3 regions of the Erwinia sp. INIA01 genome follow, and region 1 is predicted to be linked to each of the others. Evidence: predicted binding sites of a transcription regulator. Region 1 holds the regulator's gene; each other region holds the start of a gene.
What was found. The regulator CRP, encoded in region 1, controls carbon source genes, mostly activating them, when cyclic AMP is high. The targets are predictions, from matches to a motif close to ATGTGANNNNNNTCACAT.
Positions count from the first base shown of each region.

Region 2: a site for CRP is predicted at 2,943-2,960, ahead of msrB (peptide-methionine (R)-S-oxide reductase MsrB). Genes of this name have one in related genera too.
Region 3: a site for CRP is predicted at 2,555-2,572, ahead of deoC (deoxyribose-phosphate aldolase). Genes of this name have one in related genera too.

Region 1 covers NZ_JAPDNC010000003.1:531,431-542,205, reverse strand. The annotation lists gene OMR58_RS07925 (amidohydrolase) at 1-1,171, opposite strand, end outside; gene crp (cAMP-activated global transcriptional regulator CRP) at 1,718-2,350, shown strand; gene OMR58_RS07915 (YccS/YhfK family putative transporter) at 2,410-4,488, shown strand; gene argD (bifunctional acetylornithine/succinyldiaminopimelate transaminase) at 4,485-5,702, opposite strand; gene OMR58_RS07905 (aminodeoxychorismate synthase component II) at 5,790-6,365, opposite strand; gene ppiA (peptidylprolyl isomerase A) at 6,499-7,071, opposite strand; gene tsgA (MFS transporter TsgA) at 7,347-8,531, shown strand; gene nirB (nitrite reductase large subunit NirB) at 8,808-10,775, shown strand, end outside.
Region 2 covers NZ_JAPDNC010000011.1:79,086-89,860, forward strand. The annotation lists gene OMR58_RS19115 (aldo/keto reductase) at 1-715, shown strand, start outside; gene OMR58_RS19120 (D-hexose-6-phosphate mutarotase) at 788-1,660, opposite strand; gene gapA (glyceraldehyde-3-phosphate dehydrogenase) at 1,741-2,736, opposite strand; gene msrB (peptide-methionine (R)-S-oxide reductase MsrB) at 3,078-3,488, shown strand; gene OMR58_RS19135 (YeaC family protein) at 3,499-3,777, shown strand; gene pncA (bifunctional nicotinamidase/pyrazinamidase) at 3,851-4,465, opposite strand; gene ansA (asparaginase) at 4,480-5,493, opposite strand; gene sppA (signal peptide peptidase SppA) at 5,584-7,446, opposite strand; gene OMR58_RS19155 (NAD(P)H nitroreductase) at 7,638-8,189, shown strand; gene selD (selenide, water dikinase SelD) at 8,343-9,389, shown strand; gene OMR58_RS19165 (DNA topoisomerase III) at 9,408-10,775, shown strand, end outside.
Region 3 covers NZ_JAPDNC010000007.1:249,604-260,378, reverse strand. The annotation lists gene osmY (molecular chaperone OsmY) at 1-205, shown strand, start outside; gene OMR58_RS14515 (DUF1328 domain-containing protein) at 342-503, shown strand; gene OMR58_RS14510 (patatin-like phospholipase family protein) at 610-1,656, shown strand; gene OMR58_RS14505 (TatD family hydrolase) at 1,653-2,429, shown strand; gene deoC (deoxyribose-phosphate aldolase) at 2,715-3,494, shown strand; gene deoA (thymidine phosphorylase) at 4,571-5,893, shown strand; gene deoB (phosphopentomutase) at 5,957-7,183, shown strand; gene deoD (purine-nucleoside phosphorylase) at 7,269-7,988, shown strand; gene OMR58_RS14480 (DUF4354 family protein) at 8,046-8,438, opposite strand; gene OMR58_RS14475 (YtjB family periplasmic protein) at 8,560-9,270, opposite strand; gene serB (phosphoserine phosphatase) at 9,396-10,373, shown strand; gene radA (DNA repair protein RadA) at 10,383-10,775, shown strand, end outside.

The sequences.
Region 1 (10,775 bases):
TAAGCTGCTGATGGATAAAACCAATGTGCAGCTGCACGCCAATTGGCAGAACATCTTCATCAAGGCGGAAGTGCGGATTATGCAAGCTCCAGCAGGTGCCTTTTTCCTCGTTGCCCGAACCGATAAACAAGAAGCATCCGGGGATAACCTGCTGGTAGGCTGAAAAATCTTCACAGCCAAACATGGGATGCGGCATTATTTTCAACGCGTCGGCGCCCAGCGTATCCACCACATTTTTTGCGGCGAAACGACAGGCATCCGGGTGGTTGAAGCCCAGCGTGTAACCCTTTGTCCATTCCAGCTTGTAGCTGGCCCCAACCGCCGCCGTCATGCCGCCGAGCATCTGTTCCATCATTTTTGGGATTTCAGTGCGCGTATTTTCACTCAGCGTGCGCAGGGTGCCTCTGAGATGTGCCACATCCGGAATAACGTTGTAGCCCCCGTCGGCCAGAAAACTGGCAATACTGAGCACGGCACCCTCGTTAGGGTCAAGCCTGCGTGAAATGATTTGCTGCAGCTCCTGAACAACCCCGGCACCTAACACCACGGGATCGCACGCCGTATGCGGCAGAGCAGCATGCGAGCCTTTCCCCTGCAGAATCAGATCGAAATTATCACTGGCCGCGCTAAAAACACCTTCGGTGAAACTGACGGTACCGGTAGGAAAAGCCGGCATCACGTGCAGACCAAAAATCATCGAAACCCCATTAAGCACACCCAGAGAAACCAGTTCCTGTGCCCCACCCGGCGGCACCTCTTCCGCATGCTGAAAAATAAATCTCACGGTTCCGGCAATCTGTTGTTGCAGCTGGCACAGTACCCAGGCCGCTCCCATCAGCATGGCCGTATGCGCATCGTGACCACAGGCATGCATGACGCCCGCATTACGCGAGGTAAAAGGCTCCTGGTTCAGCTCATGGATCGGCAGCGCATCCATATCAGCACGTAGCGCTATGCATGGGCCGGGGCGCGCCCCTTTTAGCTCCGCCAGCACGCTGTTAGGTGAGGGACGGCTAAGGGTTAATGCACCCCATTGCTGAAGCTCGCTGGCGACGTAATCCGCAGTTTTTTGCTCATGAAAAGAGAGCTCGGCATGCTCATGAATATGTCGACGCCATTGCAGTACTCGTGGGGTGATATCTTTAATCAGTGACGCGGTTTGAGATTTCATAGTTACTCCTGTAACGGTGAAAAAGCAGCCAGAGCCGACTACCGGGCAGTGAAGCCAGTCACCCCATCCGTCACTCGTGTTCACCCGGTCAATGACCGGGCCAACAGCCGCAGAAAACGCATTTCATGGGTAGGGTGAATAGGGTGATAAAAACACAAATCAGTGCAAGATCTGTGGCGAACCGTGCCAAAACGGCCCTCGTACAGCAGGCTTACAGATCCCTCTCCAGACAATAAAAACGACAGCCGCTCCTTTTCTCACTATGCTGAAGCGAGACAACATGACACAACACAAGACAGCCAGGTCAAGCTGTGCTACAAACGGTGCTGTATTATTATTCTGGCATTGCAATGCATGGTGAAAACGGGACAACAGGATGAGCCAGACTCTTAACGGTATGGCCCGTTTGATTTTCCTATGGGAAGCGCCTGACAGGGAACTCCTTCCCTGTGTACCCGAAATATTTCAAAAAGCAGTTAACATTTCTGCAACCTGAGTGATAAAAGGGTATATTTAGGCACGATTACAATAAGAGGATAACAGCGAATGGTTCTCGGCAAACCGCAAACAGACCCAACCCTCGAATGGTTCCTGTCACATTGCCATATTCACAAATATCCATCCAAAAGCACCTTGATCCATCAGGGTGAAAAGGCAGAAACCCTCTACTACATCGTCAAAGGCGCAGTAGCGGTGCTGATCAAGGATGAAGAAGGCAAAGAAATGATTCTTTCCTACCTCAATCAGGGCGACTTTATTGGCGAACTGGGCCTTTTCGAAGAGGGCCAGGAGCGAAGCGCGTGGGTGCGCGCTAAAAGTGCCTGTGAAGTAGCTGAAATCTCCTATAAAAAATTCCGCCAGTTGATTCAGGTTAACCCTGACATTCTGATGCGTCTTTCTTCGCAGATGGCACGCCGTCTGCAGGTCACTTCTGAGAAGGTGGGTAACCTCGCCTTCCTTGACGTAACCGGTCGTATTGCACAAACCCTGCTTAATCTGGCCAAACAGCCGGATGCCATGACCCACCCGGATGGCATGCAGATCAAGATCACCCGCCAGGAGATCGGCCAGATCGTTGGCTGTTCTCGTGAAACCGTGGGGCGTATTTTGAAAATGCTGGAAGATCAAAACCTGATTTCCGCGCACGGTAAAACTATCGTGGTTTACGGTACGCGCTAAGCGGTTGTGGATCTGTGGCGCGACACTCTGGTCGCGCCTTTTTTTCTGTGGTATTGGGCATGTGGCGGAGAATCATCTATCACCCTGAAGTGAACTATGCACTGCGGCAAACGCTGGTGCTGTGCTTGCCGATAGCCGTTGGCTGGCTGTTAGGCGATCTTCGACAGGGTTTACTCTTCTCATTGGTTCCCGCCTGCTGTAACAACGCCGGTCTTGATACTCCCCATAAACGTTTTTTCAAGCGCCTGATTATCGGCGGCAGCCTGTTTGCCTTCTGTAGCTTTATGATCCTGTATGCCGGGGAACAGGGCGTACCGCTGCCGATCATCATGCTGGTGATGGCACTGATGCTGGGCGTCACTGCGGAAATCAGTCCACTGCATGGCCGTCTGCTGCCCGCCTCGCTCATTGCCGCCATTTTTACCCTCAGCCTTGCCGGAAGAGTTCCCCTCTGGCAACCGCCGCTGCTCTATATTCTCGGTACCATCTGGTACGGGCTGTTTAACTGGCTGTGGTTCCGCCTGTGGAAAGAGCAGCCGATGCGTGAAACGCTTAGCCTGCTGTATCGCGAGCTGGCCGACTACTGCGAGGCGAAATATACGCTGCTGACCCGGCTGACCGACCCGCAGACGGCCCTCCCGCCGCTGCTGGCACGCCAGCAGAAAGCGGTGGATTTAATTAATACCTGCTATCAGCAGATGTATATGCTGGCCGCCAGCCAGGATAACCACTATCAGCGGCTAACGCGGGCCTTTCAGGTGGCACTGGATCTACAGGAACACATTTCCGTCAGCCTGCATCAGCCGGAAGAAGTGCAAAAGCTGGTGGAACAGAGCCACGCCGAAGCGGTGATCCGCTGGAATGCACAAACCATTGCTGCCCGGCTGCGAGTGCTGGCCGATGACATTCTCTATCATCGCTATCCTGAACGTTTCACCATGGATAAACCATTGCAGGCACTGGAGAAAATCTCCCGGCAGAATAAAGAAAATCCGGTGGGGAATTTCTGCTATTACCATTTCAGCCGCATCGCCCGTGTGCTCCGCACCCAGCGGCCGCTGTATCGACGCGATCTGATGGCGGATCGTCAGCGCCGGTTACCGCTGATCCCGGCGCTGAAGAGCTACCTGTCGTTGAAATCTCCGGGCCTGCGCAGCGCCGCACGCTATGGAGTGATGCTTGCCTTTGCCAGCTCGCTGGCGCTGTTTTTTAATCTGCCCAAGCCCTACTGGATACTGATGACGGTCATGTTCGTCAGCCTCAATGGTTACGGTGCCACTCGGGTTCGCATTCAGCACCGGGCAATGGGAACCCTGGCCGGACTGGTCATTGCCGCCGTTATGCTGCGCCTGCACGCACCGGAATCGGTGATGCTGCTGGTTATGCTGGCCCTGACGCTAATCGGTAATCTGTTTATCCGTAAATTCTATGGCTGGGCCACGATCGGCTTTACCATTACCACAGTATTCACGCTGCAACTGCTGTCGCTCAACGGTGTGCAGCTGCTGATACCGCGCCTGATGGATACGCTAATTGGCTGTCTGATTGCCTTTGGTGGGATGATCTGGCTGTGGCCGCAGTGGCAGAGCGGGCTGTTAAGGCAGAATGCCCACGATGCGCTGGAAGCCTATCAGGAAGCACTGCAGCTTTTGCTGGGACAGGAACAGGAACCGGCAAAACTGGCCTGGCAGAGGATGCGGGTCAATCAGGCCCACAACGCGCTGTTTAACTCACTGCATCAGGCGATGCAGGAACCAAACTTTAATGCCAGCTATCTGAAGGATATGCAGCTGTGGGTGACCCACAGCCAGTTTATTGTCGAACACATTAATGCCATGACGATTCTGGCGCGCGAGCACACCATGCTCACGGAATCACTGGCACAGCGCTATTTGCAGTCGTGCGAAATCGCACTGCAACGCTGCCAGCAGCGCCTGGAATATGATGGACCCAGCTCAGACAGCAACGTACTGGAAGCGCCGGAAGATTTTCATCAGGGGCCGGTGACCATCCTGGAACGGCACGTGAAGCGTATTCTCGGCCACCTCAGCACCATGCACACTATCTCGTCACTGACCTGGAGCCAGCGCCCGCATCAGGGCCGCTGGCTGTCCCGGCGTTTACGCAAGTCGCCCTAGCCTAAAACTTTTTCTACCGCTGCCGCAAAGCGCTTCATCCCTTCGGTAATATCCGCAGGATCGATAACCAGCGATGGTGCAAAGCGCATCACGTCCGTACCGGCTACCAACACCATCACCCCTTCAGCCGCTGCGGCATTCAGGATGTCGCGCGCTTTACCGGCATGCTGCGGTTTCAGCGCGGCACCGATCAGCAGCCCCATTCCACGGATTTCGCTGAACAGATCCAGTTTGGCATCCAGCGCCTGCAGGGCATCAACAAACAGCTGACGCCGCTGCGCCACGCCGTCCAGCACCTCTGGGGTATTGATAATATCCAGCGCCGCTTCCGCTACCGCACAGGCCAGCGGGTTACCGCCGTAGGTGGTGCCGTGTACGCCAGGGGCCATCACCGATGCGATCTCGTTGGTGGTCAGCATCGCACTCACCGGGAAGCCGCCGCCCAGCGCTTTCGCCGTGGTGACGATATCCGGCTTCACGCCGTAATGTTCATAGGCAAACAGCTTGCCGCTGCGGCCCATTCCACTCTGTACTTCATCCAGTACCAGCAGCGCATTATGCTCATCACACAGCTGACGAAGCCCCTGCATAAATTCCTGAGTCGCAGGCGTTACGCCGCCTTCGCCCTGGATCGGCTCCACCACGATGGCGCAGGTGTGATCGTCGATAACCGCTTTGACCGCCGCCAGGTCGTTAAACGGCACATGGACGATGTCGGCAGGCTTCGGCCCAAAGCCGTCGGAGTACTTCGGCTGTCCACCGACGGAAACGGTAAACAGCGTACGGCCATGGAAGGCGTTATGGAAAGCGATGATCTTGCTTTTAAACGGGCTGTGGCGCTGGGTAGCGTAATAGCGCGCCAGCTTGAATGCCGCTTCGTTGGCTTCTGCACCGGAGTTAGCAAAGAACACGCGCTCGGCGAAGGTAGCAGCAATCAGCTTGCTGGCCAGGCGCAGGGCAGGTTCGTTGGTGAAGACATTGCTGGTATGCCACAGGGTTTCACCCTGGGTTTTCAGCGCTTCAACCAGTGCCGGATGGCAGTGACCGAGCGCCGTTACCGCAATACCACCGGAGAAATCGACGTACTCTTTCCCTTCCTGATCCCAGATGCGGCTCCCTTTTCCTTTTACCGGAACGAACTGCGCTGGTGCATAAACAGGCAAAATCACTTCATCGAATGTTGCCCGCGTTACCGCTAATTTTTCCGCTGCCATCAACCACCTCGCCGTTTAATCTTTGCATTAATGTGAAAATATAGTCATGAAATATGCATAAAAAATCAAAAAAAGGCAAACACTAACTCAGTAGCGCAGGAAATTTTCCAGCAGCTGATGCCCCTGCTCGCTTAGGATACTTTCCGGGTGGAACTGCACGCCTTCCAGCGGCAGCGTACGGTGGCGAAAACCCATAATTTCATCCGGCTGGCCGTCGCGCAGCGTCCAGGCCGTCAGCTCAAATTCATCCGGCAGCGTCCCGGTCTCTACAATCAGTGAATGATAGCGGGTGACGGTCAGCGGATGATTCAGCCCGGCAAAAACGCCGCCGTCGTTATGCTCAATGGCCGAAGTTTTACCGTGCATGACCTGGCGAGCACGAACCACTTTGGCACCGAACGCCTGGGCGATTGCCTGATGCCCCAGGCAAACACCAAGCACGGGCACCTGACCGGCGAAATGACGGATCGCCGCCAGTGAGATACCCGCTTCGTTGGGCGTACACGGGCCGGGGGAGATAACCAGATGTTGAGGGGCCAGAGCGGCAATTTCAGCCAGCGTAATATCGTCGTTACGGCGAACGATGACGTCGGTGCCCAGTTCAGAAAAATACTGGTAGAGGTTCCAGGTGAAGGAGTCGTAATTGTCGATAAGCAGCAGCATGGCGAATTCCGGTAAACGATTTACGCCGCTATTTTACGGATTTTACACCGTTTCGCTTATTTCTTTACGGTAGAGAAGATGAGGCAAAAACCTGAACCAGCCCCGCAGACCGATTCAGGCACAGTGCATAAGCTTATGGCAGAACTTTGGCGGAGAGGATCACCACCGGAGTCACCGGCACATTCTGGTAAGGACCAACATTCTGGGTTGGCACCTGGGCAATCTTATCAGCCACATCCATACCTTTAACCACTTTACCAAACACCGCGTAACCAAAGTCCCGCTGGCCGTGATCAAGGAAGGCGTTATCCGCCACGTTAATAAAGAACTGGCTGGTTGCGCTGTCTTTTTCTGATGTACGCGCCATAGAAATGGTACCGCGTTTGTTCAGCAGGCCGTTATCCGCTTCATTTTTGATCGGAGCGTTAGGCTGCTTCTGCTGCATGTCAGTGGTGAAGCCACCGCCCTGCAGCATAAAGCCCGGGATCACACGATGGAATGTGGTGTTGTTGTAAAAGCCGCTGTTGACGTAATCAACAAAGTTTTTTACCGAAACAGGGGCTTTCTGATTATTCAATTCCAGCTCAATGCTACCTGCTGAAGTGGTCAGCAGTACATGTGTATCCCCTTTCGCGGCGAATGCAGAAGCAGAGATCGATGACAGTGCGAGAACTGCCGCCACCGCGGTCAAAGTACGTTTCAACATGAAATATTCCTTACTGAGGGCAATAAGCCATAAATACAACGCTGATTGTAAATAGGCACTTACCAACGCGCCAGCGTTTTACCTTTATTTACTCAGGAAGAAATCACGGTAGAACGGGCTGTCTGATGAATAAATGTGACAAAAATCACACTAACAATGAAATTCGAAAATTATTATTTCATTAAATATTCATGCAGATCACGAATATGGTTAAACTCCTACGGCATATCTCAGGTACTTCGCCTGAGGAACTTCCTTCCAGACAGGTTTCCACAATGACAAATCGCGATCGAATCGGACTTACCTGGATCAGCTTCTTCTCTTATGCGTTGACCGGTGCAGTGGTTATCGTTACCGGTATGGTACTGGAGAATATAGCAGAGTACTTCCAGCTTCCCGTGGCTCAGATGAGCAACACCTTTACATTCCTCAACGCCGGGATCCTGCTGGCGGTATTCCTTAACGCCTGGCTGATGGAAATCGTGCCGCTGAAGCGTCAGCTGATGTTTGGCTTCGTGCTGATGGTTCTGGCGATACTGGGGCTGATGACCAGCCACAGCCTGAGCGTGTTCTCGCTCTGCATGTTCGTGCTGGGCGTGGTGAGCGGTATTACCATGTCGATCGGTACCTTCCTGATCACCCATCTTTATGAAGGACGCCAGCGCGGTTCACGCCTGCTGTTTACCGACTCCTTCTTCAGCATGGCCGGTACTATCTTCCCGATTATCGCTGCCGCTCTGCTGGCGCGTGCGCTGCCGTGGTACTGGGTTTACGTGTGCATCGGCGTGATCTACGTGGCGATCTTTGTTCTGGCGCTGTGCTTTGAATTCCCGGTACTGGGCAAAAAAACGGCCAGCGGCGAGCCGGTCAAAAAAGAAAAATGGGGCGTGGGTGTTGGCTTCCTCGCGGTGGCCGCTCTGTGCTATATCCTCGGCCAGCTGGGCTTTATCGGCTGGGTTCCTCAGTATGCAACCAAAAGCATGGGCATGGATATCGGCCAGGCCGGTAGTCTGGTGGGCAACTTCTGGACCGCCTATATGGTTGGCATGTGGGCGTTCAGCGCCATCCTGCGCTTCTTCGATCCACAGCGTATCGTCACCCTGCTGGCCCTGCTGGCTACCGCGCTGATGTACTGGTTCATCACTACCACCGACGCCTCAATGCTGAAATGGATCATGCTGAGCCTGGGCTTCTTCTCCAGCGCGATCTACACCACCATCATCACCCTGGGTTCCCTGCAGACCAAAGTCTCTTCACCAAAACTGGTGAACTTTATTCTGACCTGCGGCACCGTAGGAACCATGCTGACCTTCGTGGTCACCGGCCCTATCGTGGAAAAAGGCGGCGCTCACGCAGCGCTGGCAACGGCTAACGGCCTGTACGCGGTGGTGTTTGTGATGTGTCTGCTGCTGGGCTTCGTCAGCAAGCACAAGCTGCATGGCCATATGAACTCGCATTAATTCTCGACCTTAATGCAGCTAACAAGCCGGTGCCTGTGCACCGGCTTTTTTTATATGTCATTCCGGTAAATCATCCGTTAACCCCCCTCAATACCCGACCGACTTTCCTCTCACGTTAAAAATCATAAAAGCTATGATTTCATAATGTTATGTAGCTAACATTTTTTCTGCCGCCTACCCACTAATGGGTATTTGCCGGGGGGGATTGATACACATCAATAACCTCGATATCCGAGAGGTTATCGTACGATCAGAATCTTATTAATGAGGCAAAGCATGAGTATCAAACTCGCCATCATTGGCAACGGTATGGTCGGCCACCGCCTGATCGAAGAACTGGTGGAAAAGTCACAGCCCGGACAGTTTGAGATCACTGTCTTTTGCGAAGAACCTCGCGTGGCCTACGACAGGGTCCACCTTTCCGCTTACTTCTCTCACCACACCGCCGAAGAGCTGTCGCTGGTGCGGGAAGGTTACTATCAGAAGCACGGCATCAATATCCTGATTGGTGAACGCGCTATCCTGATTAACCGCGAAGAAAAAGTGATTCACGCCAACAGCGGCCGCCTGGTGCCCTATGACAAGCTGGTGCTGGCTACCGGATCTCGTCCGTGGGTGCCGCCGATCCCCGGCGCGGAAGGTGCAGACTGTTTCGTTTACCGCACAATTGAAGATCTGAACGGCATTGAAGCCTGTGCCCGCCGCAGTAAACGCGGTGCGGTCGTCGGCGGCGGCCTACTGGGCCTGGAAGCCGCTGGCGCACTGAAAAACCTCGGTATTGAAACCCACGTTATCGAATTTGCCCCGGTGCTGATGGCCGAACAGCTCGATCGCATGGGCGGCGAGCAGCTAAGACGTAAAATCGAGAGCATCGGCGTGCAGGTGCATACCGGGAAAAATACCCGGCAGATTGTGCACCATGTTCCGAGAGGTAAAATCCTGCAGTTTGCCGATGACAGCCAGCTTGAGGTCGATTTTATCGTCTTCTCTACCGGCATCCGCCCGCAGGATGCGCTGGCGAAACAGTGCAATCTGGCCACCGGTACGCGCGGTGGCGTGGTGATTAACGACAGCTGCCAGACCAGCGATGCGGATATCTATGCCATCGGCGAATGTGCCTCATGGCGTGAGCATGTCTATGGTCTGGTCGCACCGGGCTATAAAATGGCGCAAATCGCCGCCGACCATCTGTTAGGCGGCAGCAGCCACTTCGAAGGCGCGGACATGAGTGCCAAACTCAAGCTGTTGGGCGTGGACGTGGGCGGTATCGGCGATGCCCACGGTCGGACGCCCGGCGCACGCAGCTACGTTTATCTCGATGAGAGTAAAGAAGTCTATAAACGCCTGATCGTCAGCGCGGATAACAAAATGCTGCTGGGCGCGGTGCTGGTAGGCGACACCAGCGACTATGGCAACCTGCTGCAGCTGACGCTGAATGCGATCGAACTGCCGGCCAATCCGGATGCCCTGATCCTGCCTGAGCACGCCGGAGCAAAACCGTCGATTGGCGTTGAATCGTTACCGGACAGCGCGCAGATCTGCTCCTGCTTTGATGTCACCAAAGGCACAATTGTGCAGGCGGTACAAAATGGCTGCCACAGCGTTGCCGCGCTGAAAGCGGAGACCAAAGCCGGCACCGGCTGCGGCGGCTGTATCCCGCTGATTACTCAGGTGTTGAATGCCGAACTGAGCCGCCAGGGCATCGAGGTAAACCATCATCTGTGCGAACACTTCCCGTGGTCACGCCAGGAGCTGTATCACCTGATCCGCGTCAATAACATCCGGTCGTTTAATCAACTGATTAACAAATATGGCAAAGGCTACGGCTGCGAAGTGTGTAAGCCAACGGTGGGATCGCTGCTGGCATCCTGCTGGAATGAATATGTGCTGAAGCCGGAACATACGCCATTGCAGGACAGTAACGACCTGTTCCTCGGTAATATTCAGAAGGACGGCACCTACTCGATTATCCCTCGCTCGGCGGGTGGCGAGATTACGCCAGAGGGCCTGATGGCGATCGGCAACGTTGCCCGTCAGTACAACCTGTACACCAAAATCACCGGCTCACAGCGTATTGGCCTGTTTGGCGCACAGCAGGACGATCTGCCGGCCATCTGGGAGCAGCTGATTGCCGCCGGGTTTGAAACCGGCCACGCCTACGCCAAAGCGCTACGTATGGCGAAAACCTGCGTGGGCAGCACCTGGTGTCGTTTCGGCGTCGGCGACAGTGTCGGCTTCGGCGTC
Region 2 (10,775 bases), on a different contig from region 1:
GCTTATCGATACGGCAGAAATGTACGCGGATGGCGGTGCGGAGAAGATTGTTGGCGAAGCGCTGGTGGGGAGAAGGGAACGCGCCTGGCTGGTCTCAAAAGTCTATCCCTGGAATGCCAGCGAAGTGGATGCCGTTGAAGCCTGTGAACGAAGCCTGCGACGCTTGAAAACCGATTATCTCGATCTCTATCTGCTTCACTGGCGGGGCAATATTCCGCTGGAAGAGACGCTGCGCGCGATGCAAAACCTGCAGCAACAGGGAAAAATACGCCGCTGGGGCGTATCCAACTTCGATACCGACGACCTCAGTGAACTGTTGCAGGAGGAAGGGGGAGAAGACTGTGCAACTAATCAGGTGCTCTATCATCTCGCTTCACGCGGCATTGAGTATGATTTACTGCCGCAGTGCCAGCAGCTGGCAATGCCGGTGATGGCCTACTGCCCGCTAGCTCAGGCGGGGCGGCTGCGCAGTGAGCTGATGGGGCACCCGGTACTCAGTGAGATTGCACAACGCAAGCGCATCAGTGTGGCGCAGCTGCTATTAGCGTGGGTAATACGCAAAGAAGGGGTTATCGCCATCCCGAAAGCCAGCTCGATTGCTCACGTAGAGGAAAACGCGGCTGCGCTGGCGGTGACGCTGAGCAGTGAAGATCTGATGCTGATTAACCAGGCATTCCCTCCGCCGTCGACGAAAATGCCGCTGGATGTTGTGTAGCCAATGGCAGGGCAGTCATAGCCTTAATGGCTACAGCAGGCGACCGGGCTGACCGGTCGCACAGGCATCCGATTACTTCTGAATACGTAAGGTTACTGCCAACCGGGCGGGCTGTTCGCCAGAACTGATCAGCGGACGGGAAATGCGCGCGGTTTCCACACACACCATCGTTTTATAGCCTTCGTTTGCCATATCTCCCATGCTGCACGACAGTTCAGCTCCCGGGTTCCATGTGACAACGTCACTTTGATAATGATGATGCACTTCAATCACCCGCTTGCCGGCACGGTCTTCCAGCACGCTGCATTCAGCAGGCTGGGTATGAATACGGTCAACGCGCTGTTCGTAGGTTTGCTTGCCGTCAGGCAACTGGCCGGTAGCGCCTTTCAGTACCTGATCGATATAGTCCGGCCCCAGGCCGCTGACAGTTACCGAGGCATTATCGGCAATGTTAAAGTAGCTGTGCAGGGCTGCCGTTGCCTCGAAATCACCGTGGGCCTCGAGTTCGATTTCGCAGGTATCGCTGAAGCGGAAACGAGCGAACAGGGTAAAGTCATGCGGCCAGAGCTTTTTGGTCTGCTCGTTGCTTTCCAGAACGAAAGTCAGCATCACGCTCTGCTCGTTTTCATCATGCGCCGAGAGCTTCCACGGCAGATTACGGGCAAAGCCATGCGCCGGTTCACCCGCCGGGCCAAACCATGGCCAGCAGATTGGTACGCCGCCGCGGATAGCTTTACCCGGGGTCCAGGCCGTTTTCTCACTCAGCCAGACAACCGGCTTTTCACCCGCAGGCTGCCATGCTACCAGGTGCGCCCCCTGCAGCGTGACGGCTGCGCGGACCTTAGGGTGGGTGATGACCACTACCGGCAGTTCGCCAATCTGGCGCTGAGTAATATACGGGGAGATCTGGTTAAGCACCGGCAGCGAGAAGAGTTTTTCGTTCATGAGCGGTCCTTCTGAAATTGAGAGATAAAAAAAGGGCGACCTGAGTCGCCCTTACTTTTCTGGTTCTGTGTCAACAGGCCTTATTTGGCGATGTGAGCAACCAGGTCCAGTACCTTGTTAGAGTAACCAGTTTCGTTGTCGTACCAGGAAACCAGTTTAACAAAGGTGTCGCTCAGCGCGATACCGGCTTTAGCATCGAATACTGAAGTCAGTTTTTCACCGTTGAAATCGGTAGAAACCACTTCGTCTTCGGTGTAGCCCAGAACGCCTTTCAGTTCGCCTTCAGACGCGGCTTTGATTGCATCACAAATTTCTTTGTAAGAAGCAGGCTTAGCCAGACGTGCAGTCAGGTCAACGACGGAAACGTTAGGGGTAGGAACGCGGAACGCCATACCGGTCAGTTTGCCGTTCAGCTCAGGGATCACTTTACCTACGGCTTTTGCAGCACCGGTAGATGAAGGGATGATGTTCTGAGCTGCACCGCGGCCGCCGCGCCAGTCTTTGTGAGATGGGCCATCAACGGTTTTCTGAGTTGCGGTAGTTGCGTGCACGGTGGTCATCAGTGCTTCAACGATACCGAACTTGTCGTTGATTACTTTAGCCAGCGGTGCCAGGCAGTTAGTGGTACAGGAAGCGTTAGAAACGATGTCCTGGCCAGCGTAAGACTTGTGGTTTACACCCATAACGAACATTGGGGTGTCATCTTTAGATGGGCCAGTCAGTACAACTTTCTTGGCGCCAGCCTGGATGTGTTTACGTGCAGTTTCGTCGGTCAGGAAGATACCGGTCGCTTCTGCAACAACGTCAACGCCTACTTCGTCCCATTTCAGGTTAGCAGGATCGCGCTCAGCGGTAACACGGATGGTTTTACCGTTAACAACCAGTTGACCGTCTTTGACTTCTACAGTGCCGTTGAAGCGACCGTGAGTTGAGTCATACTTCAGCATGTAAGCCATGTACTCTGCGTCCAGCAGATCGTTGATCGCAACGATTTCTACATCAGAACGTTCCTGAGCAGCACGGAAAACGATGCGACCGATACGGCCAAAACCGTTGATACCTACTTTGATAGTCATATATTCCACCAGCTAGTTGATAGTGAATAAAAGGTTGGCAGTAAAATTACAAAAAGCTTACCAGGCGTCAAGCGGAATCGTGTCAATTATTGCTATAGGTCAAACTCATGACCAGGAATTATTCAAAAAAAAGTCCATTTCTTGACGCCGACACAGCCGTGATCTTAAGGCACTTAACCCGAATATAAACGGGGTCATATTGTAAAAGGTGATCTGAGTCACAATTATGTCTCTGAACGATTCTCCTCTCGCACTGCGAGAGAAAAATTCACCTGATCTTGTTAAGTATTTGTTAGAATGCTAAGCGAAGTCTTCATAATAACACTGCCAGAGAGTCTACCATGGCTAATGAGAAATCCCCTATTTCACCCGAAAATGAACTGAACGAAATGCAGCGTTACGTTACCCAGCAGCGTGGTACTGAGCCACCGTATTCGGGTAAACTGTTGCATAACAAAGAGCAAGGTCTGTATCACTGCCTGGTGTGTCAGGCTCCACTGTTTCTGTCCACGTCTAAGTACGATTCAGGCTGCGGCTGGCCAAGTTTTTACGAGCCTTACAGCGACGAGGCCATTCGCTATCTTGATGATAATACTCATGGAATGCAGCGTATTGAGATTCGCTGTGGCAGCTGTGACGCTCACCTGGGCCATGTGTTCCCGGACGGCCCACAGCCAACCGGCGAACGTTACTGCGTTAATTCCGCATCGCTGAGTTTTACGGACGATGACGGTAACATCACCAAAGGTTAACGGAACTGTAATGGAACTCGATGAAATCATTGCCGGTATGACTCCGGAAATTTATCAGCGCCTGGCAACTGCGGTTGAAACCGGCAAATGGGCCGACGGTGTTGCCCTGACGCCGGAGCAGAAGGAAAACAGCCTGCAGCTGGTGCTGCTGTGGCAGGCAAAGCATAACGACGACCCCCAGCATATGAGCGTAGCGAAGGGCGGGGAAATCGTAATGAAGAGTAAAAAACAGCTGAAAGAAGAGTTCGGTATCAGCGATGAAGACGTGACGCGGATCCAATTACAGTAATTATTCCTGCAAGAATAATTCGTTCAAAGAATAGGCAGTTGTGCGTTCAGCACATCTGCCTAAATTTTTTGGCTTACAGAATCAGTGCACCGGCATTTTGCATCGCTTTCAGCGCCTCAGCGCTGTCATCTGGCTGCAAATTCACGCCGCGACACCCCTCAGCTACTACCGTGACATCAAAGCCCAGCGAGAGGGCATCCAGCACGCTGTATTTGACGCAGTAGTCGGTTGCCAGCCCCATTATCGTCAGCGAGGTAATACCTTCCTGCTTCAGCCAGCCTTCCAGAATAGTTGCCTGGCGTCGGCCGTTATCGAAAAAGGCGCTGTAGCTGTCCACCTGTGGATTTTCACCCTTGTAGACGCGCAGTGTAATAGCGGACTGCTCCAGAGCCGGGTGCAGCTCTGCTCCGGCACTGTGCTGAATGCAGTGATCCGGCCACCAGACCTGCGGCAGACCGTCCAGTTCCCCGCAGCTGCCGGGTTTGTTTCCGCAGGTAGAAGCAAAGCTGCCGTGGCCGAGAGGATGCCAGTCAAACGTGGCAATAACCGGTTCACCGCGCTGCCGAAACTCCGCCGCCAGTCGGTTAGCCACAGCTATCGTCGCATCGCCCTCTGCCACCGCCAGTGCGCCACCGGGGCAAAAGTCATTTTGTAAATCGATTAATACCAGTGCCTGACGTGCGCTCATGCTTTTCTCTCCGGTTAGTCCTCGGTCAGCTCACCGCGCAGGTTCTGCTGCATCAGCTGCCGCATTTCATCGCTGGTCAAATCCTGGCTGAGCAGATAGTGCAGTTTGGTCAACGTCGCTTCTACGGTCAGGTCGGCCCCGCTAATGACACCGGCGTGCGCCAGAGCGTTACCGGTGGCATAGCCGTCCATATTCACTTTGCCGGACATGCACTGCGTGAGGTTGACCACCACAATACCGCGATCGGAAGCGGCTTTCAGCTCTTCAAGGAACTCTTTGTTTTGCGGAGCGTTACCCACGCCGTAAGAACGCAGGATCAGCGCTTTTACCGGCTGACGCAGGAAGTTACGCACCACTTCAGCGGAGATGCCGGGATAAATCGTCACCACGCCGATCGGCTGCGGCGTAATCGGGTGAACGATCAGTTCACCTTTCCCGGCCGGAGCGGGAGGGGTATTCAGGCGGCGAATGTGAATACCGGCTTCCAGCAGGGGGGCAAGGTTAGGTGAGGCAAAGGCGCTGAAACCGTCGGCGTGGGCTTTGGTGGTGCGGTTGCCGCGATACAGCGTGTTGTTGAAGAACAGCGCCACTTCGTTAATCGGGTAGTTAGCGGCAACGAACAGCGAGTTGAGCAGATTCTGCTGCCCGTCAGAACGCAGTTCCGCCAGCGGGATTTGTGACCCGGTCACAATCACCGGCTTGGCCAGATTCTCCAGCATAAACGACAGCGCAGAAGCGGTGAATGCCATGGTGTCGGTTCCGTGCAGGATGACGAAGCCATCGTAGCGATCGTAGTTCTTCTGAATGTCGTCAGCAATCGATTGCCAGTCTTCCGGTGTCATGTCCGACGAGTCAATCAGCGGCTGATACTCGTGGATGGTGAAGTCGGGCATCTCAGCACGATGGAACTCGGGCATGTTCGCCAGTTGGGTTTGCAGGTGGCCTGAGACGGGAATGTAGCCGTGCTCAGAACGCTGCATGCCGATGGTTCCGCCGGTATAGGCGACATAAATCGATTTTTTTTGCATGGGTAAACTCAGACTTGCCGAAAACGCGCAGTATAAGGGGAAAGCCGGGGAAAAGCAGCCCGACCGGTGACGGTCGGGCTGATTAGTGAACTACTTCACATCACCACAGTTCAGGCAGAACGCGTAGCGATTTTGTGGATCGTTAAGATCGCCCATCAGACCCGGCTGTTTTTTCATGGCGGAAACCACGTCAAGCAGCGGGGCCGGTAGCAGCGCTTTCAGCGACGCTGGCAGCGAGGCGCGAACGTCCATCTGACTGAACAATGTATTCAGCAGCCCCGGCTCTTCCTGATACCAGTCCAGCTGCGGCTGCTTCACTTTTGCCAGTTCGGCGGCTTTAGCCACGGCATCGTCAAAATCACCCAGCGCATCGACCAGACCGTTGGCTTTGGCATCGCTGCCGGTCCAGACGTGGCCCTGGGCGATTTGGTCAACCTGCTCAGGCGTCTTGTTACGTGATTTTGCCACCAGTCCGATGAAGTTTTTGTAGCCGTACTCAATGCTCAACTGCATCATTTCCTGCACTTCAGGCGGCAGCGCTTTGGTCAGCGTGACATCGGCGAGCGGTGAGGTGGCAACCCCGTCGGTGTGAACGCCAATGCTGTCCAGCGAATTTTCCACCGTGTTGATCACGCCAAAGATGCCGATAGAGCCGGTCAGTGTGTTCGGGCTGGCGATAATATAGTTGGCCGGTGTGGATACCCAGTAGCCGCCGGACGCAGCCATGCCGCCCATGGAAACCACGACCGGTTTACCCGCTGCCTTGGCTGCTGCCAGCTCTTCACGGATGGTTTCAGACGCGGTAACGCTGCCGCCCGGACTGTTAACGCGGAACACAATGGCTTTGATGTTGTCATCCAGACGTGCCTGGCGAATTTCATTGGCGGTGGTGTCACCGCCCACGCTGCCCGGCGTTTCTTCACCGTCCATTATCGCCCCGTTGGCGACGATAACCGCAATATTTCCTTTGCTGTTGTTTTCTGTGGTTTCGGTATTGTTCAGCGGATAGTCATAAATGCTGATCCCTACGTAGTCCTTCGCCTCTTTATCCCAGCCGAAGGTTTTCACCAGCTGCTGATCCACCGCTGACGGTGACGCCAGCTCATCGACCAGTTTGCTCTCTTTGGCATATTGAGCGGTATCGCCGCCGACTTTTTGCAGAGCGTCCAGCACGCCGCGAGCGCCAGGGAAGACCTGATCGGCGGTAATCTGGCGATTAGCGGCCAGCGTGTTGAGGTAGTTTTGCCACAGTTCGCCTACCCAGCGGCTGTCGGCGTCGCGAGCGGCCGGTGACATATCATCACGCAGGAAAGGCTCGACCGCCGATTTATAGGTGCCGACGCGGAAAACATGGGAATTCACCTTCAGCTTATCCAGCAGGGTTTTATAGTACAGGCTGTTGGTCGCGAAGCCGTGCAGGTCGACCGTACCCTGCGGAGAGAGATAAATTTTGTTGGCGAAGCTGGCGAGGTAGTACTGCGACTGGCTGTAGCTGTCACCCGTTGCAAAGATCGGCTTGCCGCTGTCGCGGAACTCGCGCAGGGCCTTACCGATGTACTGTAGTGAAGGCTGATCGCCGCCGGCAAAGCTGCGCAGATCCAGCACAATACCGGTAATACGGCTATCATCTTTTGCCTGACGGATGGCATCCACCACGTCAAACAGTGAATTCTCTTTCAGGCGATCGCTGCTGGCCCCGATCAGCTGGCGGCCCAGCTTACTGAATTTGTTGCTGACGGAAGGTTTATCCACGACCACGCCGCTAAGATCGACGATCAGTGCACCTTTCTTCACTTCTGCCGGAGCAGAGCTGCTGTTCATCTGGAACCAGATCCCGGCACCGACCAGGATCAGCAGGATCAAAAACAGATTGAGGATAAATTCGCGGACAAAGTTTAGTCCCCGCCACGTCCACTTAAAAATACCAGCGATAGCTCGCCACAACATGCGCATAGACTCTCCGTAATCGCAACAAATGCCCGTCAGGGTACAGGGTTAAAGTTAACGCGCCCCTTAACGGACAGTAACGTTCAACATCCTAAATAGCAGGGGCTGAATTGTCAGCAGGAAAAAGGACAATGCTGTAACAAAACATCATCCTGTGCTAGTTTCAGTCCACTTTACGCCCCCATCAGGAGGAAATTATGGACGCTCTGGACTTACTGGTTAATCGACGCTCGGCCTCGCGCCTGGCCGATCCCGCTCCGGCGGGCGATGCACTGGACAATATTCTGCGTGCCGGTATGCGCGCGCCCGATCACGGCACGCTTCAGCCGTGGCGCTTTATTATCGTCGAAAATGAGGGGCGCGATCGCCTCAGTGCGCTGCTGGAAAAAGTGTCACGTGAAGCCAGCCTGGATGATAAAGCGATTGAGAAAGCGAAACAGGCCCCGTATCGCGCACCGCTGATTATCACCGTCGTTGCCCGTTGCGACGACCATCCCAAAGTGCCGCGCTGGGAACAGGTTGTTTCGGCGGGCTGTGCAGTGATGGCTATGCAGATGGCTGCCGCTGCTCAGGGCTTCAACGGTATCTGGCGAAGCGGTGCCTGGACCGAAGATGAATCTGTCCGCCAGGCCTTCGGCTGCCGTCCTCAGGATGCCATCGTCGGCTTCCTCTATCTGGGCACGCCGCAGCTGAAAGCGGCGACCACCGTATTACCGGTCGACAGCGCGCCGTTTGTCAGCTATTTCTGATTGAATCAGGTCCTTTTTACCGTCAGGGTTGTGAGCGGCCCTGCAATTCGCCGGGATAATAAGCGAATGGTCCGCGATTAAGGTCGGCAGGCTTACACCCGTCTGCCCGATCCGCTACCATAATATCTGGTGAAGCTAAAAGGGACCTTCTTCATGAATCAGAATACGATCCGCCTGACGCAGTACAGCCATGGTGCAGGCTGCGGCTGCAAAATCTCCCCCCAGGTTTTAGATACCATTCTGCACAGCGACCATCCGCTCCGACGCGATCCTAATCTGCTGGTTGGCAATGAAACCCGGGATGATGCGGCCGTGTACGATCTGGGCAACGGTACGGCTGTGGTCAGCACCACCGATTTCTTTATGCCGATCGTTGATGACCCCTATGATTTCGGACGTATTGCCGCCACTAACGCAATCAGCGATATCTGGGCGATGGGCGGAAAACCGATTATGGCGATTGCCATTCTGGGCTGGCCGGTGAACGTTTTATCACCGGAAGTTGCGCGGCGGGTGATTGAAGGCGGTCGCAGCGTCTGCGAGCAGGCCGGGATTAGCCTGGCCGGTGGCCACTCGATTGATGCCCCGGAGCCGATCTTCGGCCTTGCCGTCACCGGCGTGGTCGAGACGCACCAGGTTAAAAAGAACAGCGAGGCGCAGGCGGGCTGCCGCCTGTGGCTCAGTAAGCCGCTCGGTATTGGCGTACTGACCACCGCCGAAAAGAAATCGCTACTGCGCCCTGAGCATCAGGGACTGGCGACGGAGGTGATGTGTCAGCTTAACCTGCTGGGTGCCGAAGCGGCAGGGATCCCCGGCGTCTGCGCAATGACCGACGTCACCGGTTTTGGTCTGCTTGGCCATCTCGGCGAGCTGTGTCAGGGCGCGGGCCTGCAGGCCGACGTGCAGTTCAGCGCGATCCCGCGGCTGCCCGGTGTCGATGACTACATCGAGCTGGGCTGTGTGCCGGGGGGAACGGCGCGCAATTTTGCCAGCTATGGGCAACTGATCGGTGAGATGACCGAGACACAGCGCAGCCTGTTGTGCGATCCGCAAACGTCGGGTGGCTTGCTGATGGCGGTATTACCCGAAGCGGAGGCTGCACTGCACGCCGCAGCAGAAAAACATGCGGTTTCACTGACCGCAATTGGTGAACTGAAAAAGGCTCAAACCGGACGAGCCATGATTGAAATTAAACCCTGAGCAGGAATTGAGTCCCGGATGCGTCTGTTTATTGCCGAAAAACCCAGCCTTGCCCGCGCGATTGCGGATGTCCTGCCGAAACCTCACCGCCGTGGCGATGGTTTCATCGCCTGCGGTGACGATCAGGTTGTCACCTGGTGTGTGGGGCACCTGTTAGAGCAGGCGCAGCCCGACAGCTATAACAGCCGCTTTGCCCGCTGGTCGCTGGCTGATTTACCCATTGTGCCGGAAAAGTGGCAGCTGCAGCCGCGCCCGTCGGTGGCGAAGCAGCTTAACGTGATAAAAAAGCTGCTCGGTGAAGCCAGCGAAGTGGTTCACGCCGGAGACCCGGACCGCGAAGGTCAGCTGCTGGTGGATGAAGTACTGGATTATCTGACCCTACCGGCGGAGAAACGTGCCGCCGTGCAGCGCTGCCTGATTAACGATCTTAATCCGCAGGCGGTAGAGCGCTCCATTGGCCGACTGCGGCAGAATCGGGAATTTATTCCGCTGTGCGTCTCGGCGCTGGCGCGTTCGCGCGCTGACTGGCTCTACGGCATTAATATGACCCGCGCCTACACGCTGCTGGGGCGTAATGCGGGCTATGACGGCGTGCTGTCGGTCGGCCGGGTACAAACCCCGGTGCTGGGGCTGGTAGTGCGGCGAGATGAAGAGATTGAAAACTTTGTGCCGAAGGATTTCTTTGAAGTGAAAGCGCACATCGTCACTCCGCAGGATGAGCGTTTCGTTGCTCTGTGGCAGCCCAGTGAATCTTGCGAACCGTATCAGGATGAAGAAGGGCGTCTGCTGCATCGCCCGCTGGCCGATCACGTGGTCGCTCGCATCGGTGGTCAGCCAGCGCTGGTTACCAGCTATAACGACAAACGTGAAAATGACACCGCGCCGCTGCCGTTTTCACTTTCCAGCCTGCAAATTGAAGCCGGTAAGCGGTTTGGCCTGAGTGCCCAGATGGTGCTGGATACCTGCCAGCGGCTGTATGAAACCCACAAGCTGATTACCTATCCACGTTCGGACAGCCGCTATCTGCCTGATGAGCATTTCTCCGGCAGGCATGCAGTCCTCAATGCGATTAACAGCCATCAGCCGGATCTGACACCGCCCGCCGATTTTAACAGCGATATTCGTAACCGCTGCTGGGATGACAAAAAGGTGGATGCCCACCACGCGATCGTACCGACCGCGCGCAGCAGTCGGGTGTCGCTGAATGAAAACGAGCAGCGAATTTATCGTTTGATTGCCACCCAGTATCTGATGCAGTTCTGTCCTGATGCGGTTTACCGTAAATGCGTGATTGAACTGGATATCGCCGGAGGAAAATTTATTGCGAAAGCACGTTTCCTGGCGGAGGCCGGCTGGCGCGCGCTGCTGGGCAGCAAAGAGCGTGAC
Region 3 (10,775 bases), on a different contig from region 1:
TGATGCGGCAACGACCAGTGAAATTAAAGCTAAACTTTTAGCTGATGACATCGTGCCGTCGCGCAACGTGAAGGTTGAAACCACCAACGGCGTGGTCCAGCTTTCCGGTACGGTGAAAACACAGGCGCAGTCTGAGCGCGCTGAAGGAATTGCCAAAGCCATTGATGGCGTAAAAAGTGTGAAGAACGATCTGAGCGTTAAATAGCAAAGAAGACATTCAGTCAGCCTGCTGTTGCTGAGCTGAAAAACATCCCGGACTGATTCCGGCGGAGGTTAACCGATGCCGGATGATGAAGAGATGCAAGCCGTTCGATTTCAACTTTGGTGGTAAGGAGAAGCTTATGTTTCGTTGGGGCATTATCTTTCTGGTTATCGCGCTGATTGCAGCCGCGTTAGGTTTTGGTGGTCTGGCTGGTACTGCGGCGTGGGCGGCAAAACTCGTCTTCGTCGTGGGTATTATTATCTTCCTGGTAAGTCTGTTTACCGGACGTAAGAAGCTCTAGCAGCCGAAACAATTAAATCGAATTGCAACAAAAAGCAAAAAGCGCCTTACGGGCGTGACTGAGACCAGGTATCCTCTGAGGTTCTTGTGTTAAGAGGATACCTGACTTGGGCAAACGCATCCCGATAACCCTCGGCAACATCGCGCCGCTGGGTCTCAAACCTTTCCGACCGGGCACGATGGCCCTGGTGTGTGAAGGCGGTGGGCAGCGCGGTATCTTCACCGCTGGCGTACTGGATGAATTCCAACGTGCTCACTTCAATCCTTTCGACCTCCTGCTTGGCACCTCCGCCGGTGCGCAGAATCTTTCTGCCTACGTTTGCGGTCAGCCCGGCTATGCCCGACGGGTGATCACCCGCTACACCACCAGCAGCCAGTTCTTTAATCCACTGCGCTTTGTGCGCGGCGGCAATCTGATCGATCTCGACTGGCTGGTGGATATCACCCGCAAGGAGTTTCCGCTGGCGCTGGATGCCGGGGAAAAACTGTTCCGCTCCGGCCGTGAGTTTTATATGTGCGCATGCCGCAGCGACGACTACGCGGCGAACTACTTTTCGCCCGATGCTGACAGCTGGCATGACATTATTAAAGCGTCTAGCGCGATCCCGGGCCTGTATCGCAATGGGGTGGATCTGTCCGGCGTAAGCTACCTGGACGGCGGCATCACTGATGCGATCCCGGTGCGCGAAGCCGCGCGCCTGGGGGCGGACACCATTGTGGTGATCCGTACCGTGCCGTCGCAGATGACCTATACGCCACAGTGGGTGAAGCGCATTGAGCGCTGGCTGAGCGACAGTGCGCTCCAGCCGCTGGTGAACATCCTGCAGCTGCACGAGGATAGCTATCATCAGATCCAGAGCTTTATTGATTCCCCACCCGGCGGGCTGCGTGTGATTGAAATTTATCCGCCGCGCGCACTGGCCAGCAACGCGCTGGGCAGTCGGGTGGTGTCACTGAACCAGGACTATCATCTGGGCCGCCGCTGCGGGCGTTATTTCCTCGCCACGCTCGGCCAGTGGCTGGGCGGCAGTCAGCTGCATCCGAAAGCCGTGGTGCCGCCTGCCCCGGTGGCAAACGAACCCGATCGCCAGGGGATCATCATCGATCCTGCCGCGGGATTTGACAGCGAACTGGATAAAGGATCTCTGGCATGAGTCTGCAATTTGTTGATACCCACTGCCATTTTGACTTTCCTCCGTTTGTTGGAAATGAGCAGGAAAGTCTGCGGCTGGCGGCGGAGGCGGGCTTAGAGAAAATTATCGCCGTCAGCGTGTCAGCCGAGCGCTTCGATCGCGTTATGGTGCTGGCCGCTGAGCATCCCTCGATCTATGCCGCACTGGGGCTGCATCCGATGGCGATTGACGAGCACGACGAGAGCGCACTGGCCGCGCTGGAGGCGATCCTGCGCCAGCGGCCTGGCAAGCTGGTGGCGCTGGGTGAAATGGGGCTGGATCTGTATATTGAGAATCCGCAGTTTGAACGCCAGCAGGCAGTGCTGGATGCTCAGCTTCGTCTGGCGCGTGATTACGATCTGCCGGTGATCCTGCATTCACGCCGAACGCACGACCGGCTGGCGCAGCATCTGCGCCGCATTGAAGTGCCGCGCCGTGGTGTGGTCCACGGTTTTGCCGGTAGCGAGCAGCAGGCGCTGGCGTTTATCCGTGCGGGCTACGCCATCGGCGTGGGCGGCACCATCACCTATCCCCGCGCCAGTAAAACGCGCAATGCTATCGCTCGCCTGCCGCTGAGTTCGCTGCTGCTGGAAACGGATTCGCCGGATATGCCGCTGCAGGGCTTTCAGGGTCAGCCTAACCGGCCTGAACGCGTGAAAAACGTCTGGCAGAGCCTGTGCGAACTGCGTTCTGAACCCCCCGAACTGATCGCTGAAACCATCAGAGAAACGACCCGCGCGCTGTTTGCCCTGTAAACGAACTATCCTGATAGCAGGCGCAGCGCAATTCACTTCCCTCGTCACACTAAATGTTATTATTGTAACATTACAGTGATATGCTGCCTGTAACAGACCGATGGCAAGGATCGCACACGGATAATGTGTGATTTATCTAACATTAAATGCAATAATCCTGAAAGATAAAACGCCTTATTGTGACCTGTGCTGCAAAAATTACTCTATCGTAGTGTTACTATTCTAACATTGTAGGGTGACTGCTGCGTCAGGCCTGACCCTTAATTCCCATTTCTGGAGAGAACCATGTCCGATGTGAAAACCCAGGCGCTGCGCGCGCTAAAACTGATGGATTTAACCACGCTGAACGATGACGACACCGATGCGAAGGTGATTGCCCTTTGCCATCAGGCGAAATCCCCGGCGGGTAACACGGCGGCGATCTGCATTTACCCACGTTTTATTCCTGTCGCCCGTAAGGCGCTGCGTGAGCAGGGCACTCCTGAAATCCGTATCGCGACGGTGACCAACTTCCCGCACGGCAATGATGATATTGAGATTGCCCTGGCGGAGACCCGCGCTGCGATTGCCTACGGTGCAGATGAAGTCGACGTGGTTTTCCCGTATCGCGCGCTGATTGCCGGTAACGAAACCGTCGGTTTTGAGCTGGTAAAAGCCTGTAAAGAGGCCTGCGCGGCGGCGGGCGTGCTGTTAAAAGTGATTATCGAAACCGGTGAGCTGAAAGACCCGGCGCTGATCCGTAAAGCGTCATCGATTGCGATCGATGCCGGTGCTGATTTTATTAAAACCTCAACCGGTAAAGTGCCGGTGAACGCCACGCCGGAAGTGGCGGAAATTATGATGCGGGTGATTGCCGAGAAGGGCGTGCAGCAGCAGGTTGGCTTTAAGCCAGCGGGCGGCGTGCGCACTGCCGATGATGCGGCGCTGTATCTGAAGCTGGCCGATGACATTCTCGGCAGCGGCTGGGCTGACGCGCGTCACTTCCGCTTTGGTGCATCGAGCCTGCTGGCCAGTCTGCTGAATGCGGCGGGTTTTGCCGGGGCGAGCAGCGATAGCAAATATTAATAGTGTATTCGCTTTGATGGGGCGGGTTTTGCTGGCGTAGCGGATACGGCAGGTCGTGGCTGGAGCGTTAAGGCTTTTGGGACGAAAGGTTGGTTTAGTCGATTTAGTCGCTTTAGTCGCTTTAGCCGCTTTGGTTGTCGTGGGTGTTTCGGGCCTCTGCGGTGGCTTGATGGCGGTCCTCGCGCCGCGCTTTGCGCGGTGCCTTCGGCTCCGGCATCCGGCCTTACGGATCGGCAATGAGCGGGCGTCCTGCCCGCGCATTGCCTGACGTCAGCGTCCCTGCTGCCGTCTCCGGGCCAGCTGCCTTCGCCTCTGCGCTGCGGATTGCCATCAAGCCACCGCAGAGGCCCTTTACTCTCAGGCATTCCAATTGCTGTTTTCAACGGCTAAACCAGTGGAACAAAGCGGGCTGGCGGTGTCGGTGGTCGGGTTAATCTGATGTGCATAGCAATTGAGCGCAATAGATGCCGGATGCAGCAGACATAGTATTCAAACAAGCATCAGCTCTGGCGTTTCGCAGACGACACTGACGGAACAAAGCAGGCTGGAGGTGTTGGTGCTCGGGTTAATCCGATGTGCATAGCAATTGAACGCAATAGATGCCGGATGCAGCAGACATAGTATTCAAACAAGCAGCAGGTCTGGTGTTTCACAAAAACGACACTAACGGAACAACGCGGGCTGGCTGTGTCAATCTGGTGGCCACAGCATTGAACGCAATAGACGCTGGATGCAGCAGACACAGCATATAAACAAACATCAGACCCGGTGTTTTCGCAAAGACGACACTAACGAAACTAAGCGGGCTGGCGGTGTCTGTGGGCAATCCGCAGCGCTGAACGGAGAGAGGAAGCCAGGATGCGCCCGCAGGACGCGGGCGCAAGGCTCGGTCGGCACAAGGATGTGCCGTCTGAGCCGGTCCGGCAGGCTGACGAGCGGAGTGAAGGCACCGCAAAGCGGCGCGAGGACCCGCCCTGGACACAGACACCGGCAGCCAGCGTAGACCGCTATTCCGGCAGGCAACGACATCGGCATCGATCGTCATACCGGCCACACTAAACTTATTGGAGGTTACCGTGTTTCTGCCACAGGAAATTATTCGAAAAAAACGTGACGGACAGGCGCTGAGCGAAGAAGAAATCCGCTTCTTCATCAACGGTGTACGCGACAATACGGTCTCTGAAGGACAAATTGCCGCGCTGGCAATGACCATCTATTTCCACGACATGTCGCTGCCGGAACGCGTGGCGCTGACCATGGCCATGCGCGACTCCGGATCGGTACTGAACTGGCAGTCGCTGAACCTCAACGGCCCGATCGTCGACAAACACTCCACCGGCGGTGTCGGTGACGTGACCTCACTGATGCTCGGACCGATGGTCGCCGCGTGCGGCGGCTATGTGCCGATGATCTCCGGTCGCGGCCTCGGCCACACCGGCGGCACGCTGGACAAGCTGGAAGCGATCCCCGGATTTGATATCTTCCCGCAGGACGATCGTTTCCGGCAGATCATCAAAGAGGTTGGCGTGGCGATCATCGGCCAGACCAACTCGCTGGCCCCGGCGGATAAGCGCTTCTACGCCACCCGTGATATCACCGCGACGGTGGATTCGATCCCGCTGATCACCGCCTCGATCCTGGCGAAAAAACTGGCCGAAGGGCTGGATGCACTGGTGATGGATGTAAAAGTGGGATCGGGTGCGTTTATGCCAACCTTCGAACAGTCCGAACTGCTGGCGCAGTCGATCGTCGGCGTAGCAAACGGTGCGGGCTGTAAAACCACCGCGCTGCTGACCGATATGAATCAGGTACTGGCCTCGACCGCCGGTAACGCCCTGGAAGTCCGTGAAGCGGTGCAGTTCCTCACCGGAGAATACCGCAACCCACGCCTGCTGGAAGTCACCATGGCGCTGTGCGCCGAGATGCTGATTTCCGGTGGCCTTGCCGGGTCGGATGAAGAGGCGCAAACCAAACTGCAGACCGTGCTGGATAACGGCCGCGCCGCAGAAATCTTTGCCCGCATGGTGGCCGCACAGAAAGGACCGACCGATTTTATCGAGCGTATGGACAGCTATTTGCCTGCGCCGATGCTGAGCAAAGCGGTTTACGCCGATCGGGCCGGTATCGTCAGCGCCATGGATACCCGTGCGCTGGGCATGGCGGTCGTATCGATGGGCGGTGGTCGCCGCCGCGCCAGCGACAGTATTGACTACAGCGTTGGACTGAGCGGCGTCGCGGCCCTTGGCACGGTGGTGGACGGCCAGCAGCCGCTGGCGGTGATCCACGCTTCCAGCGAAGAGAGCTGGCAGGAAGCCGCTGCCGCCGTCAAAGCGGCGGTCACGCTGTCTGAGACGCAGCCCGAGAAAACACCGGTTATCTATCGCAGAATCTCGCAATAAGCGGTATTCTGTTCTGATCGCATTTTTTTAACGCTCATCGCGAAAATCGCGCAGGAGATCAGGATGAAACGTGCATTTATTATGGTGCTTGATTCCTTTGGAATAGGCTCCAGTAAAGACGCCGACAAATTCGGTGATAAAGGCTCGGATACCCTCGGACACATTGCCGAGGCGTGCTTCAAGGGTGAAGCCGATAAAGGGCGTAAAGGTCCGCTAAACCTGCCTAATCTGACCAAACTGGGTCTGGGCAAAGCCGCAGAGGCCTCCACGGGTAAATTCCCGCTGGGACTGGATAAAGACGCGGAAATCATCGGCGCTTACGGCTATGCCAGCGAGCTTTCCTCCGGTAAAGATACGCCGTCCGGCCACTGGGAAATCGCCGGCGTGCCGGTGCTGTTTGACTGGGGCTACTTCAGCGATCTGGAAAACAGCTTCCCGCAGGATCTGCTGGATCTGCTGGTGGAAAAAGCCAACCTGCCGGGTTATCTCGGTAACTGCCACTCGTCCGGTACGGTGATCCTCGACAAGCTGGGCGAAGAGCACATGAAAACCGGTAAGCCGATTTTCTACACCTCTGCCGACTCGGTGTTCCAGATTGCCTGCCACGAAGAGACATTTGGCCTCGATCGTCTTTACGAGCTGTGTGAAATCGCCCGCGAAGTGCTGACCGAAGGCGGCTACAACATTGGCCGCGTGATCGCGCGTCCCTTTGTAGGCGATAAGGCCGGGCACTTTGAGCGTACCGGCAACCGTCACGATCTGGCGGTAGAGCCACCTGCACCAACCATCCTGAAAAAACTGGTGGATGAGCAGGGGGGAGAAGTGATTTCGGTGGGTAAAATTGCCGATATCTATGCGCACGTTGGTATCACTAAAAAAGTGAAAGCCACCGGTCTGGACGCGCTGTTTGACGCCACCGTGACGGAAATGACCACTGCACCGGATAACAGCATCGTGTTCACCAACTTCGTCGACTTTGACTCCACCTGGGGTCACCGTCGCGACGTTCCGGGCTACGCGGGCGGGCTGGAGCTGTTTGACCGCCGTCTGCCGGAGCTGATGGCGCTGGTGAAAGAGGGCGATATTTTGATCCTCACCGCCGACCACGGCTGCGATCCGACCTGGACCGGAACCGAACATACTCGCGAACATATCCCGGTGCTGATCTATGGACCTGGCGTGAAGCCGGGCTATCTGGGCTATAGCGATACGTTTGCCGACATTGGTCAGACGGTTGCCAGCTATTTTGGCCTGTCGCCGATGGAATACGGTAAAAACCTGCTGAAGTAATGCTGTCGCTCCAACGGGCGGCAACACGTAATACTACTCATAACCGGCCAGGCACCAGCCTGGCCTGATAAATAAGGATTAAAATATGGCTACGCCTCATATTAACGCTGAGATGGGTGATTTCGCTGACGTGGTTCTGATGCCGGGCGACCCGCTTCGCGCGAAACATATCGCGGAAACCTTCCTGCAGGACGCGGTAGAAGTGAACAACGTGCGCGGCATGCTGGGCTACACCGGTACTTACAAAGGCCGCAAAATCTCTGTAATGGGCCACGGCATGGGTATCCCGTCCTGCTCAATCTATGCGAAAGAGCTGATCACGGAATTCGGCGTGAAGAAAATCATTCGCGTAGGTTCATGCGGTGCGGTACGCGCCGACGTTAAACTGCGCGATGTGGTGATTGGTATGGGCGCTTCCACCGATTCCAAAGTGAACCGTATGCGCTTCAAAGACCACGATTTTTCAGCGATTGCTGACTTCGATATGGTGCGTAACGCGGTAGATGCAGCGAAGGCGCTGGGCGTAGATGCCCGCGTGGGGAATATCTTCTCCGCCGATCTGTTCTACACACCGGACCCGCAGATGTTTGACGTGATGGAGAAATACGGCATCCTGGGCGTGGAAATGGAAGCGGCCGGTATCTACGGCGTTGCCGCCGAGTTCGGCGCAAAAGCGCTGGCGATTTGTACCGTGTCCGATCATATCCGCACTCACGAGCAGACTACTGCTGCCGAGCGCCAGACGACCTTCAGCGATATGGTTGTGATCGCGCTGGAGTCGGTTCTGCTGGGTGATAAAGAGTAATTCCCCGCTGAGGCTGGCATTCGCCAGCCTCGCTGTTTCCCATTTTCTTGCGCGTTTTTAGCTGCAGTTATGTGCAATCTTCAACTGGTTGACATCGAAAACGCTGTCATCAGCCGCGGAGAATACCGCCAGACCGGTCACTTTTTTCTGCGGTTTAAGCTTCCCTTTGGTCAGAACGTCCTGAACCCGGGCAACCGGAAATTCTTTGCCCTCGTGGGAATAACCGCGCAGGCAGATACTGTTCAGATCGACCGAATTTGACGTCAGATTTTCCAACGTGACCTCGAAGGTTTTTCCGTAGTTGTTAAGATCGCCCTCAGACCTTGAGGTCTGTTCTTTCTCGGTCGCGTAGACGGTCAGACCTTTTGGAACGCTGTCAGCAAAGGCCGAGCTGGAAAAATACAAGCCTGCTGTGGCGATCAGAATGGCGATCAGAGAGTTCCGTTGCATATGTTTCTCCTTAAGTTTACTGGGTGCACAAAGGCGGCGCTTATGCGCCTTACCGATAAACAACATGCTGCGGAACAGGGAATCTGTACAGGACACGAAGAGCTATTCCAGAGGAATAGCTCTATTTGTTGGTGGGGACTTTTGGTGAGTCTTTTACGTCATCGGAGGCGGGAGAATCGCTCTCGGTTTCGCTTTCAGTATCGCCGTCGCTGTCTTCACGGAGGGGATTATTCGCGGTCAGCAGGAACGGCGACTGCTGCCAGCGGGTGCGGCGATCGCGCAGCAGGGTGCGGCTGAGAATAATGCCGATAGCCAGTGCCAGCAGCATCATCAGCCGCAGGATGTTGGTCGTGTTATCCACCTGCTTGGCTTCGGTGACCAGTACGTGGGTATCCAGGGTAACGCGCAGAAAGCCGCGTGGGCCATCTTTACTGGTCAGCGGCTGGACAATCTGATGATTGAAGTAACTACCGGCACGCTGGCCGTCCAGCGCCAGGCGGTCGCGTACATTGATGGTTTCGCCGCTGCGGGCGATCAGGCTGCCGTCATCATCGTAGACCGCCGCGTCGAGAATACGGCTTTCATGGGTCAGCTGGTCGAGGGTATCAACGATTTTCTGGTGATTATCGTCAGCGTTTTCCATCAGCGGCGTCAGGGTCCACGCCACCTGACGGGTCAGCGTCTGGGCCAGTTCTTCAACCTGCCCCGAGCGGGCCATCTGGCGGCCAAGACTGAACCAGGATGCGCCCTGCATCAGTACCACCAGCAGCGCCAGGCAGATCAGCACAATCACCGTTCGGTGCAGGCGGAATTTAAGTTTGGCTTTTGCCATCGTGACCCTTCAAAAAATAGACAGACAGACCTGCTTTATGTTGCCAGAAGGCGGGCTAACAGGGTAGCCTCTTGCCAGCTTTATCGTCGTTCTGTCGAAGTTATTAAGTCCCTACAGGAGCTGTAATGCCAAATAGTCTGACCTGGTGCGACCTGCCTTCCGATGTCTCTCTCTGGCCGGGGTTACCTCTTTCTCTCAGCGGTGATGAAGTGATGCCGCTGGACTACCGCGCGGGCCAAACCGGCTGGTTGCTGTATGGGCGTCAGCTCGACAAAGCCCGCCTGACGGACTATCAGCACCGTCTGGGTGCGGCGATGGTGATCGTCAGTGCCTGGGGCGTGGAAGATTATCAGGTGCTGCGCCTGGCGGGTTCCCTGACCCCGCGCGCCACCAAGCTTGCCCATGAACTGGGTCTGGACGTTGCGCCGCTGGGCCGCATTCCCCATCTGAAAACGCCGGGCCTGCTGGTGATGGATATGGATTCGACGGCGATTGAAATCGAGTGCATCGATGAGATTGCCAAGCTGGCTGGCAGCGGCGAGCTGGTGGCCGAAGTCACCGAACGCGCGATGCGCGGCGAACTGGACTTTGCCGCCAGCCTGCGCCAGCGCGTGGCCACGCTGAAAGATGCCGATGCCAATATCCTCAAGCAGGTGCGCGATGTGCTGCCGCTGATGTCGGGTCTGACTTCGCTGGTGCAGAAGCTACAGGCGCTGGGCTGGGAGGTGGCGATCGCTTCCGGCGGCTTTACTTATTATGCCGAGCACCTGCGCGACACCCTGCACCTGTCGGCCGTTGCCGCTAACGTGCTGGAAATCCGCGACGGTAAACTGACCGGTGAAGTGCTGGGCGATATCGTTGATGCGCAGTATAAAGCCGACACGCTGAAGCGTCTGGCCGAGCGGTTTAACATTGCGCCGGAACAAACGGTGGCGGTGGGCGACGGCGCGAACGATCTGCCGATGATTAAGGCCTCCGCGCTGGGTATTGCCTACCACGCGAAGCCAAAAGTTAATGAACAGGCCGCGGTGACCATTCGTCATGCGGATCTGATGGGCGTGTTCTGTATTCTCAGCGGCAGCCTGGTTCACGAAGAGCGTTAAGGGGAAGTTTTGGCTAAAGCGGTAAAACGCGCCTTTGTCTGTAATGAATGTGGCGCAGACTATCCGCGCTGGCAGGGGCAATGCAGCGCCTGCCATGCCTGGAACACCATCACCGAGGTGCGGCTGGCCGCGTCTCCTGCTGCTGCGCGCAACGAGCGCCTGTCAGGCTACGCCGGCAGTGCCGGGACCAGCCGCGTGCAGAAGCTGTCGGAAATCAGCCTTGAGGCGCTGCCGCGCTTTACCACCGGGTTTAAAGAGTTTGACCGCGTGCTGGGCGGCGGCGTGGTGCCGGGCAGTGCGATTCTGATCGGCGGTAATCCGGGGGCGGGCAAGAGTACGCTGCTGCTGCAAACCCTCTGTAAGCTGTCGGAGGGAATGAAAACCCTCTACGTTACCGGGGAA